DNA from 2 places in the Cyanobium sp. BA5m-21 genome. Region 1 is predicted to be linked to the other one. Evidence: predicted binding sites of a transcription regulator. Region 1 holds the regulator's gene; the other holds the start of a gene.
What was found. Region 1 encodes NtcA, which controls nitrogen genes in cyanobacteria. Its sites were predicted from a motif close to GTANCNNNNGNTAC; they were not measured.
Positions count from the first base shown of each region.

Region 2: the regulator NtcA is predicted to act here: its motif matches at 1,414-1,427, upstream of KBY72_RS03465 (ammonium transporter).

Region 1 covers NZ_JAGQCO010000016.1:40,035-45,261, reverse strand. Annotated here, with positions in the region: gene KBY72_RS06875 (NIL domain-containing protein) at 1-158, opposite strand, end outside; gene KBY72_RS06870 (thioredoxin domain-containing protein) at 229-801, shown strand; gene thyX (FAD-dependent thymidylate synthase) at 810-1,535, shown strand; gene dcd (dCTP deaminase) at 1,602-2,195, opposite strand; gene KBY72_RS06855 (cob(I)yrinic acid a,c-diamide adenosyltransferase) at 2,195-2,836, opposite strand; gene ntcA (global nitrogen regulator NtcA) at 3,079-3,819, shown strand; gene KBY72_RS06845 (DUF3084 domain-containing protein) at 3,854-5,071, shown strand; gene KBY72_RS06840 (resolvase) at 5,068-5,227, shown strand, end outside.
Region 2 covers NZ_JAGQCO010000007.1:5,912-11,138, forward strand. Annotated here, with positions in the region: gene KBY72_RS03465 (ammonium transporter) at 1-1,353, opposite strand, end outside; gene KBY72_RS03470 (phycocyanin subunit beta) at 1,817-2,335, opposite strand; gene KBY72_RS03475 (glutathione S-transferase family protein) at 2,429-3,685, shown strand; gene KBY72_RS03480 (DUF2808 domain-containing protein) at 3,699-4,274, shown strand; gene KBY72_RS03485 (M23 family metallopeptidase) at 4,292-4,924, shown strand; gene KBY72_RS03490 (DUF427 domain-containing protein) at 4,941-5,219, shown strand.

The sequences.
Region 1 (5,227 bases):
ATGTCACCGGAGAGCTCCACCACCATGGTGCCGCTCTGGTTGGGGGAAATCTGGGCGCGCAGGATCTTGGCGGCGATATCGAAATCCACCGCCAGCCGATAGGTGATCGGCTGATGCACCGCTTCGCGGGGAAAGTGCAGGGTTAGGCGCCGTTTCACGAGGATCCGGTTCGCGGGAACAGCACGCTTACCTCCGCAAAACGCTAGCAAGCACTGGCAAAGTGCAGTCATGACCAACTCCACCCCGAATTCCGGCCTGGGGCCAAGCGAACGGCTGCTGCTAGTCGTGCTGGCGGCCCTACTGGCAGCGGGCCTGCTGTGGTTCCGGGGCGGACTGAATCCGGAGGCTCCACTGGAACGCTTGGCGCGCCAATCCCTGGATCTACCCGTGGCCTTGCGCAATGGCAAGCCAACGCTGGTGGAGTTCTACGCCGACTGGTGCGACGCCTGCCGCACCATGGCTCCGGCAATGGAAACGATCGAAGCCCAACACCGCGGCCAGCTTGATGTGGTGCTGCTCAACGTTGACAATCCGCGCTGGCAGCCGGAGCTGGAGCGCTACGACGTCAACGGCATTCCCCAACTAGAGCTGTTCAATGCTGCCGGTGAAGCGGTGGGCCGCTCGATTGGCGCCCGCAGCCTCAACGAATTGCGCGCTCTCAGCAGCGCCCTGATCGCCGGCGCCCCCCTGCCGGCCCTGGCCGGAGTGGGTGCCGTCAGCAACCTGAGCCAACCCGCTGGCGAAGTTGCGGCAGCGGAGCCAGCTACTGCCACGATGGCCGGACCCCGCAGCCACGGTTGACGCCCGCCATGGATTCCCGTTTCCGCGTTGACCTGATCGCCGCCACGCCTAACCCCCAGCAGTGCGTTTATGCGGGAATGCATCAGGACTACAGCGAGGGCTTTGTGGCGGCAGACTCCGCCAACTGGCCCGAGGAGAGCAAAGCAGGGGAGATCTGCATCAAACGACTTCTCGCCGGCGAGCGCGGTCACTACGGCCCCTTAGAACACGCCCAAATCGTGCTCAACGTTGGCTGGTTTCCCCACTCAGTGATGCAGCAGGCGCGTACACACCGGGTGGGGGTGAGCTTTGACGTGCAATCCATGCGCTACACCGGCGATCGCATCTGCAAGGCCGCCAATGGTGAACTGGAACTGGAGGAGGTGTTCTATCTACGGCCCATAGGTAGCTATAGCGACCGGCAAGGCAAAAAATACGCCTACACAGAAGAGCAGCGCTACATAGATCTAGAGCTCTGCAGGGCTGCGGCGGCTCGCTACCGCGACCTTTTGGCGGCTGGCTTCGCCGAGGAGCACGCCCGCGGCATCCTGCCCTTCGACTACCGCCAGCACTTCGTGGTGAGCTTCACCTTGCGGGCATTTCTGCACTTCCTTGACCTGCGGGCGAAGCTCGATGCCCAGCAGGAGATCCGTGAGCTCTGTGATCTGATGTGGCCCCACCTACAGGCTTGGACACCCCAATTTGCTGACTGGTATGAAAAGAGCCGCTTACATAAAGCCAGGCTCGCCCCATAAGGCGAACCACCTGGCGCACCTCTCGGTGCGCCAGGTGGTTCGCCTTATGGGGCATTTTGCTGGGAACTAGATACGCGCCAAGGTAACCCGTTCGGGCTGATGCTGATATTTACCAGCCCGATCTTGATAGGTTGTCTCGCAGGGATCGCCCTCAAAAAAGAGCAGCTGACAAATTCCCTCATTTGCATAAATGCGGCAGTCAGCACCCGAAGAATTACTGAACTCCAGGGTGAGGTGACCCTGCCAGCCGGCTTCCGCTGGGGTCGTATTAACAATGATGCCTAGCCTGGCGTATGTGCTCTTACCCAGGCAGATCACCGTGATATTTGATGGCACCTTCATCTTCTCCAGTGCTACTCCCAAGCCATAGGAATGGGCCGGCAAAATAAAATAGGATCCGTCCTCGTCTTCGCGCAGGGGAGCGGGCTCCAGGTTCGCCGGGTTGAACCGCTTGGGGTTCATCACGGTGCCAGGCACATGCCGAAAGATCAAAAATTCCTTGGCCGACAACCGCAAGTCGTAGCCATAGGAAGAACAGCCGTAGCTGAGCACCGGGGAGCCCGCCGTAGCGGGATCGAGGTGGCGCACCAGGCTCGACTGAAACGGCTGCAACATTCCTACCGCAGCTTGCTCGTTGATCCAGCGATCGTTCTTCAGCATCAGAGGCCTCGGCGCAACTGGGTGACCTGATCAGCCATGGCCATCAACTCAGGAGTCATGGCTGGCCCTGTCAAAATGACATCTAGATGGGCTGGTCGGCGCTCCAAGGTTGCCAGCACTTCAGCCTGCTCGATGTAGCCCAGCTCCACAGCCAAGCCCAGCTCGTCGAGCACCATTAGATCCACCGCACCACTGAGCAGCTGCTCGCGGCTGAAGGCCCACACCTGGCGCACCGCCTCCAACAGCTCGAGCCCCTGGTGGGCAGCTGGCTCTGACAGACAGCCGGGCACACCGGGCCGCAGCCATTGCAGTCGCCCACACAGCCAGACGCTGCTGCCGAGGCCCTGATCTACACCGCCCTTAAGGAACTGAGTAACTAGCACCCGGCTACCCAAGCCGGCACTACGTAGGGCCTGGCTGAGCACGGCTCCGTAACTGCCGCGGAAAGGCGCCGTATGGATTTGCAGTAAGCCCTCCGACTGGGCCACCAGCCGCAATGCCGGCGCAGCAGAAGGGGCGGACGCGGCAGCCGCCACAGCCAAAGGGCGATGGCCAGAGCGCTGAGGTTGGTGCTGGACCGCCGGAAAACCAGCTCCAGAGGAGGAGGAGGTGAGGCCTGAGACGGGCAAGCTCGCGGTCATGAACAACCTGAATAAGAACCTTGAAAATCGAAAAACAGACCTGGGGCGCCGCGAGCAGCCCATGGCCTCGCGGAGCTGAATGTAGCGGGATCGAGCCGCTCCACAAGCAAACGACACCATCCCTAGCGGAAACATACGTACTGGTGCGCAGGGGGCGCCGGCGGTGTCGTCTCAAACCGTGTGTATTGCTACAAGCCGCCCCCCGGGTGATCCTTAGGGTCCCGGCACTTGCCAAAACCTTGATGGTTGGCGCTACCCACGGATTTAGCCGTACCGCCAACACCCCATCGACGGGTGCTCCTGGCGTGGTGGCAGGCATGGGCAGCGCCGGCCAGGGCAACCCCACCCTGTTGGAAGTGATCCGGGGCCTGGCCGGCAGCAGTGTCGAGACGATCGAACGGGGCAAAACGATTTTTTTTCCCGGCGATCCAGCCGAGCGGGTCTATCTGCTGCGGCGCGGAGCGGTCCGGCTGTCGCGGGTATATGAATCAGGCGAGGAGATCACCGTGGCCCTGTTGCGCGAGAACAGCCTGTTTGGTGTGCTCTCGCTGCTTACCGGCCAGCGCTCCGATCGCTTCTATCACGCTGTTGCCTTCACCAGGGTCGAGATGGTGACCGCACCAGCCACCTCCGTGCGCCGTGCGATCGAGCAGGACGCCAGCGTGGGCTTGCTACTGCTGCAGGGCCTGTCTTCGCGAATACTGCAGACCGAAACGATGATCGAAACCCTCACCCACCGCGACATGAGCTCGCGGCTGGTGAGCTTCCTGCTGGTGCTGTGCCGAGATTTCGGCGTTCCCAGCTCGGAAGGGATCACGATTGATCTGCGCCTCTCCCACCAGGCGATTGCCGAAGCGATTGGCTCCACCCGCGTCACAATCACTCGCCTGCTGGGCGACCTGCGCAACGACGGGCTGGTTCAGATCGACCGCAAAAAGATCACTGTGTTTGATCCAATCGCCCTAGCTAAGCGCTTCAGCTGAAGGCCAGGGATACTGGGGCCCTCCGGGGACGTATGTGACGGGCTGGCTGCTGATCCTCGCTCTGCTCGCCCTGGGGGGAGTGCTCTCCACCCTGGGCGACCGACTCGGCAGCCTGGTGGGCAAGGCGCGCTTGAGCCTGTTGGGGATGCGGCCCCGCCGCACCGCCGTGTTGATCACAGTGCTCACTGGCAGCCTGATCAGTGCCATCTCCCTCGGCCTGATGCTGCTGGTAAGCGAGCGGCTGCGCACGGGCCTGTTTGAACTCGATCGACTGGAGCAACGGCTGCAAACCAGCCGCAGCGAACTGAGCCGCAGCAACAGCCAACTAGCCAGCAGCCGCCTGCAGGTGGCGCGGGCCGAACAGGGCAAACGCGAGGCTCAGACGCGCTTTGAGCAGGCCCAAGCCCGCGCCAGCAAATTGCGCCAAGAGCTGGCGCCACTTCTAACCCAGCGCAACCGGTTGGAGCTGGAGCGCAGCCGTCTCAGCCAGGAGGTGAAGGGGCGGGATGCGGAAATCCGCCGCACCGAAGCGGAACTAGCCCAGGTGCGCCGCCGGATTAGCGCCGGAGCCCAAGAACTTAAAGACCTGGAGGGCAACCTGATTGCCCTGCGCCGCGGCGACGTGGTGCTCAGCAGCGGTCAGACCCTGGCCAGCGCCAAGGTGACCCTTGAGCGCCCCGAGCAGGCCAAGGAGGTGATCACCGCCTTGCTGCAGCAGGCCAATCTCAACGCCTTCAGGCGGGTGCTGCCCGGCCAGCCCCCCGATCGCCAGATCCTGCTGGTACCCAAAAATGACATCAGCAAGCTGGAAGGCCTGCTCGCCAAACCCGGCAGCTGGGTGGTGAGCATTCTCTCGGCCGCCAACGTGCTGAGGGGCGAGCGCCAGGTGCTTGCCTTCCCAGACCTACGCCCCAACCGCCCAGTAGTTAAAGCAGGTGAAGTGCTGGCCAGCACCACGATCGAGGGCGACCTCACAGCCCTGGAGCCGGTTTCGCGGCGACTCAACCTGCTGCTGGCCGCTGCCTATGCCCGAGCCCAGCGCCAGGGCACATTGGTGGAAGGGCTGCAGTTCGATGCGGCCAGCTTTAAAAAGCTGGCCCGGGAGCTGAGCGAGCGCCAGCCGGGCCAGGTTGCCCAACTAGAAGCCCTCGCCATCAACAGCGCCAGCACCGCCGACCCAATTGCAGCGGAATTGCGCTGGTTGGCGGCCCCATCTCCCGCCCAATCGGGTCCGGGCCCTCGCCGCCCATGACGAGCGCTGCGGCGGGCCTGGTGGCAGGCCTCGATCCCGGGCGCAGCAAATGCGGTCTAGTGCTGGCTGATCCTGCCGTTGGCCAGATCCGGCAGGCTGCCATCCTGCCCCCACAAGCCTGCCTCGCCCTGCTCAAAAGCTGGCAGCAAGTGGGGC
Region 2 (5,227 bases), on a different contig from region 1:
AACGATCCAGAGAATGACCGCGGTGCCGATGCCGACAAACCCGTAGCTGATCAGCACGGCCTTGACGTGGGCCACGAACAGGGCGGTGTGGCCGCCGCTGGCGAGGATTGCTGCCGATTTGGGGAAGTAGTCGGCCGGCACCAGGGCAGGGATGGCTAGGGCGCCGGTGAGCAGGGCTCCCACCGTGCCACCTACGCCGTGGACGGCGAAGGCATCGAGGGAGTCATCAAAGTTGATAGCCGACTTCACCTGAACTGCGAAATAGCAGGCGATGGAGGTCGCCGCACCGATAATCAAAGCCTGGGGCATGTAGACGAAGCCGGCGGCGGGGGTGATGCCCACCAGACCAGCCACGGCGCCGGTGGCGGCTCCCACGGCGGTGGGTTTGCCATCAAGGAACCACTCAATCAAGCACCAGGTGAGCAGGGCCGTTGAGGCCGACAGGGTGGTGGTCAGGAAGGAGAAGCCGGCACCCTTAGCAGCGAAGTAGCTGGCGCCGTTGAAGCCGAACCAGCCGAACCAGAGCAGGCCGGCACCCAGGAGGATGAAGGGCACGTTGTGGGGAGGACGCTTGCTGCCGGGGAAGCCGCTGCGCGGACCCACAATCGCAGTGGCCACCAGAGCAGCCACGCCTGCAGCAATGTGAACAACTGTGCCGCCGGCAAAGTCGATGGCGCCGATCTCACCAAAGGGACCGATGTAGCCACCGCCCCAAACCATCTTGCACATGGGGCAGTAGATGAACAGGCTCCAGAGCAGGGAGAACCAGAACCAGGCCTTGAAGTTGATCCGCTCCACAAGGGCGCCGGAAATAAGCGCCGGGGTGATGATCGCGAACATGCCCTGGAAAAGGGCGAAGGAGGAAGCGGAGATGGCGAAACCATCAGCTAAGGGAGCATCACCGAGCTCACCGCCCACGCCGTTGAGCCACATCTGGCCGAGACCACCGATGAAGGGGCTGCCGAAGCCGGTGTCGAAGGAGAGGGAGTAGCCGATCACAACCCAGACGACACCGATGAGCCCCATCAGGAAAAAGCTCATCATCATGGTGTTGAGCACGTTCTTGGCGCGGGTGAAGCCGCCGTAAAAGAACGCCAGGCCTGGGGTCATAAGTAGAACCAGTGCTGAACCCATCAGCATCAGCAGGGTGTCGGCGCCGTCGGTGGGGACCTTCGCCAAGGCTGCCTTGGCGGAGCCTGCCATCAGCGGCAGCAGGCCAGCACCAAAGGCGAGCAGCATCACGGCGTAACGCTTCAGTTCAGGCTCCTGAACCTTGGCGAGAAGCTGGGTGCGGAATCGATCAAAGACAGCGAGCGGGGTTGGACCGCCGCCAGCGATGGGGACTTGGGCCATGAAGGAAGGTGACCTCTAATGTTCACCCGGCCACAATCGTGCAGCGCTGCAGTCCTGTGGGTAGCAAATGACACCGTTCACCAGAACGCTGATCCCTTCCGCCCTGTGTTGGCTGGCAGCCCAATCTTGGGACGGACGTCGCTGACTAGAAGCCGCCGAATGTGCCGCCGAGGATCGACGGCAGAGCGGGTCTGGAGGGCCAACTGGGCAACTCCATGACTGGTCCTCAGATTTTTGTGATGTTGGATCCGTTCACGGTTGGATCGGTTCACGAGTTAGTTGTCTGCGGCTGAGTGAAACAATCCTTCGTGACTGATGCCCTGATGCTCACTATTGAGGTCTTCAGCTGAGCTGCCTGGCCCCATCCCTTGGCTCTTGATCTCCAGTGCAACCGGAAACCAAACAACCCTCTGGTTGAGCCGTTGGGCTCCTGCCAGAGGGACATTCCTGGGCTTGTGCCCAATCAGCCGACTGCAGCAGCAGCGCGGTCGAAGTAGGTGCCAACTTCGGACATCAGGGCGGAGCAATCGCCAGGGGTGATGCCGTTGCGATCGTTAGCGATCGAGATAGCAGCTTGCTTCATTTTGCGAACGCCTTCTGCCACAGAAGCGCCAGGAACGCCGAGGGCGAGGTAGGTCTCACGCAGGCCGTTGAGGCAGCGGTCTTCCAGCACGGAAGCATCGCCGTTGAAAATGGCATAGGTGACGTAGCGGAGGATGATATCCATGTCGCGCAGGCAAGCAGCCATGCGGCGGCTGGTGTAGGCGTTGCCACCTGGAGCGATCAAGGCGGGCTGCTGATCGAAGAGATCGCGGGCAGCGTTGGTAACGATGGCAGAAGCGTTGGAGGTGATGCGGTTCACCGTATCCATGCGCTTGTTGCTTTCGGCAACCATCGCTGCGAGGGCATCGATCTGGCCGGCGTTAATGAATTCGCCACGGGCATCAGCCTGGGCAACAACCTTGGTGAAGGCGTCGAACATTGGATCTCTGGTATGAAACTTCGCTCTTGAAACTTAGTTAGGCCACCGAGCACCCCGCGAGCTCCTAGAACCAAGGCTGCTGCAGCGATAGGCATGGAGTCGAAAGCCGAGGGAGTGCTCGATTGGCACGAGCTCGAACGCCTCGGTGCGTCCCCAGCCGATCCAGTCAACGGTCCCACCAGCGCCCAGGCCCGGCTGCGTTTGTTTGGCCAGCCGGAGGAGGCAGTGCGGGTCACCCTGTTCCGCGACCACCACGCCTGGTGCCCCTACTGCCAGAAGGTGTGGCTTTGGCTCGAAGAGAAGCGGATCCCGTACCGGATTCGCAAGGTCACCATGTTTTGCTACGGCGAAAAGGAGGCTTGGTTCAAACGGCTAGTTCCTTCGGGGATGCTGCCGGCGCTTGAGCTCGATGGCCGCCTGATCACTGAGAGCGATCGCATTCTTGAAGCCCTCGAGGGGGCCTTCGGGCCCCTGGGACTGGGCATGAACGACCCGGCGGTGGTGCCCCTGCGCCAACTGGAGCGATTGCTGTTCCGGGCATGGTGCCAATGGCTCTGCAGCCCGGGGCTGCGGTCCGCCCAAGAGCACGCTGCCAAGGCGGCTTTTCAGCGCATTGCAGGCAACTTTGAGCAGGCGCTCAGCCAGCAAAGTGGGCCCTTTCTGCTTGGCGAGCTAGGCACGGCTGACCTGGTGTTCGTGCCCTACGTGGAGCGTATGGCTGCAAGCCTGGCCTACTACAAGGGCTTTCTGTTGCGCAGCGAGCATCCGGCCATTGGCCGCTGGTTTGAGGCGCTGGAGCAGCGCCCCAGCTACTTAGGCACCCAGAGCGACTTCCACACCCATGCCCACGACCTACCGCCCCAGATGGGTGGCTGCTATGCCAGCGGAGATGCCAACCAACAAGCACTAGCCACTCAAATCGATCGGGGCCCCTGGCCCCTGGGCAGCCCCGACCCGGAAACCAGCCAGGCCGAACCGGCCAATGCGGCAGCCTTTGCCCTCAGCCGGGTGATCAAGCACCGAGCGGCAATTCTTGGCCGCAGCCCCCTGGGAGCGGAAAACTTCGATGTCCCGCTCCGCACAGCTCTCACGGCCCTGATCCACGCCAAGCCCCTGCCAGCACCGGCGGGCTCTGCCCCTGCCCTGCGCTACCTGCGCGATCGCATCAGCGTGCCCCGGGATATGCCGCTGCATGCGGCTCGGTGCCTGCGCCAGGCCCTGGAGGCCACTGCCAGTCTCGATCCAGCGGATGGCACAGCCCAGGGTACGCCGATTCCGGTGGGCCATCGCCGCGATCAGGATCCCCAGCCATTCCTGCGGGCCGCTCCTAGCGTTTTGCCAACTGCCTAATGCCCTAGTGCCTGTGCCCCGTCTTCGACGCGTCGCCGTTGCGCTCGGCTGGGCCCTAGCCAGCTGCATTGCCGGGGCGCCCGCACTCTCGCCGCTTGCGATCCCCGCCGCTGGCGCCCTTGAACTCCGGGGCGTCACCTACTTCAGCAAGGCTCCCTGGAAGGTGGACCTGGTGAGCTACTACACCACTGTCTGGCAGACCCGTGCGGAGTACTACTTCACGATCACGCTCGATCCGGAGGCGGGGGTGGCCCTCGGCGGCCTGACGATTCAGCAGACCCGCGGCGTTGATACCAGCTTTCCATTCTTTGTGGATCGCACCTCAGCCTTTTTGGGCCGGCCGCGCCAGCAGGGTCCCCGCGTGCCAGTGCTGGCCCAGTTCGATAGCGATGCGCGCCGCTTCACCCTCAGCTTCCCTGAGCCCGTTTCTCCCGGGGCCACGCTCACCGTGGTGCTCAAACCCTGGAACAACCCGGCTGTCTCCGACACCTACATGTTCCAGGTGACGGCCTACCCAGCCGGCCCCAACCCCTCGCCAGCGTCGCTGGGATTTGGCACCCTGCGGATCTACGACCCCGATTGGCGCTGAGCCAGATCCCCTGAGCCATGACCCACCGGAGCTGGCCCGTGCTGTTGCCGTTGTTTTTGGCAGCGGTTGTGGGCCAGTCGTCGCTGCGTGCCCAGACCGCGATGCCCCAGGATCTACCCCGCCAAGTGGCGGTGCCTGATGTGCGGCTCCCCGGATCGGAGGGATCTCTGGCCCGAGGCGCCTTGCCGGCACCAGGGCTGGATCCGGCGGCGCTGCCCCTGGCTTACCCGTTGGCCCAGCCCGCCGAAAGCCTGGACCCCTGGGGCTGGCGCTACTCGGAGCGCCGCTCGGCCTGGCGGCTGCACACCGGCATTGATCTGGCGGCGCCGCAGGGCACGGTGGTGCTCGCCTCCCGGGCCGGACGGGTGCTGCTGGTGGAGTCGATCAGTGGCTACGGCACCACGGTGCTGCTGGACCATGGCGAGGGTTGGCAGACGCTCTATGCCCATCTGCACGACGCCATCGTGGTGAGCGGCGTCTGGCTGGAGCAGGGGCAACCCCTGGGCATGGTGGGCATGACCGGCTCGGCGACGGGCCCCCATCTGCACTTCGAACTGCGTCGCCAGGGCGCCGAGTTGCTGGCCCTGGATCCCACACCCCACCTGCCGCCCCCATCCCTACCCCCGGTGCTTGCCACAATCAGCCCTTAATTGCGCCACACGCCCCATGCAAGCCCAGTGGAATGGTCAGGTGATTGCCAGCAGCGATGACATCGTCAAGGTCGACGGCAACGCCTATTTCCCCGCCGCAGCACTTGACCCCGACTGCATCCGCCCCTCCAGCCACACCAGCGTGTGCGGTTGGAAAGGCACGGCTCACTACTACGACCTTGTGGTCAATGGCCAGGTGAACGCCAATGCGGTCTGGTTTTATCCAGAGCCCAAGGAGGCTGCCGCCAACATCCGCGGCCGGGTGGCCTTCTGGAAGGGCGTGCAGGTGACCTGAATCAGCTG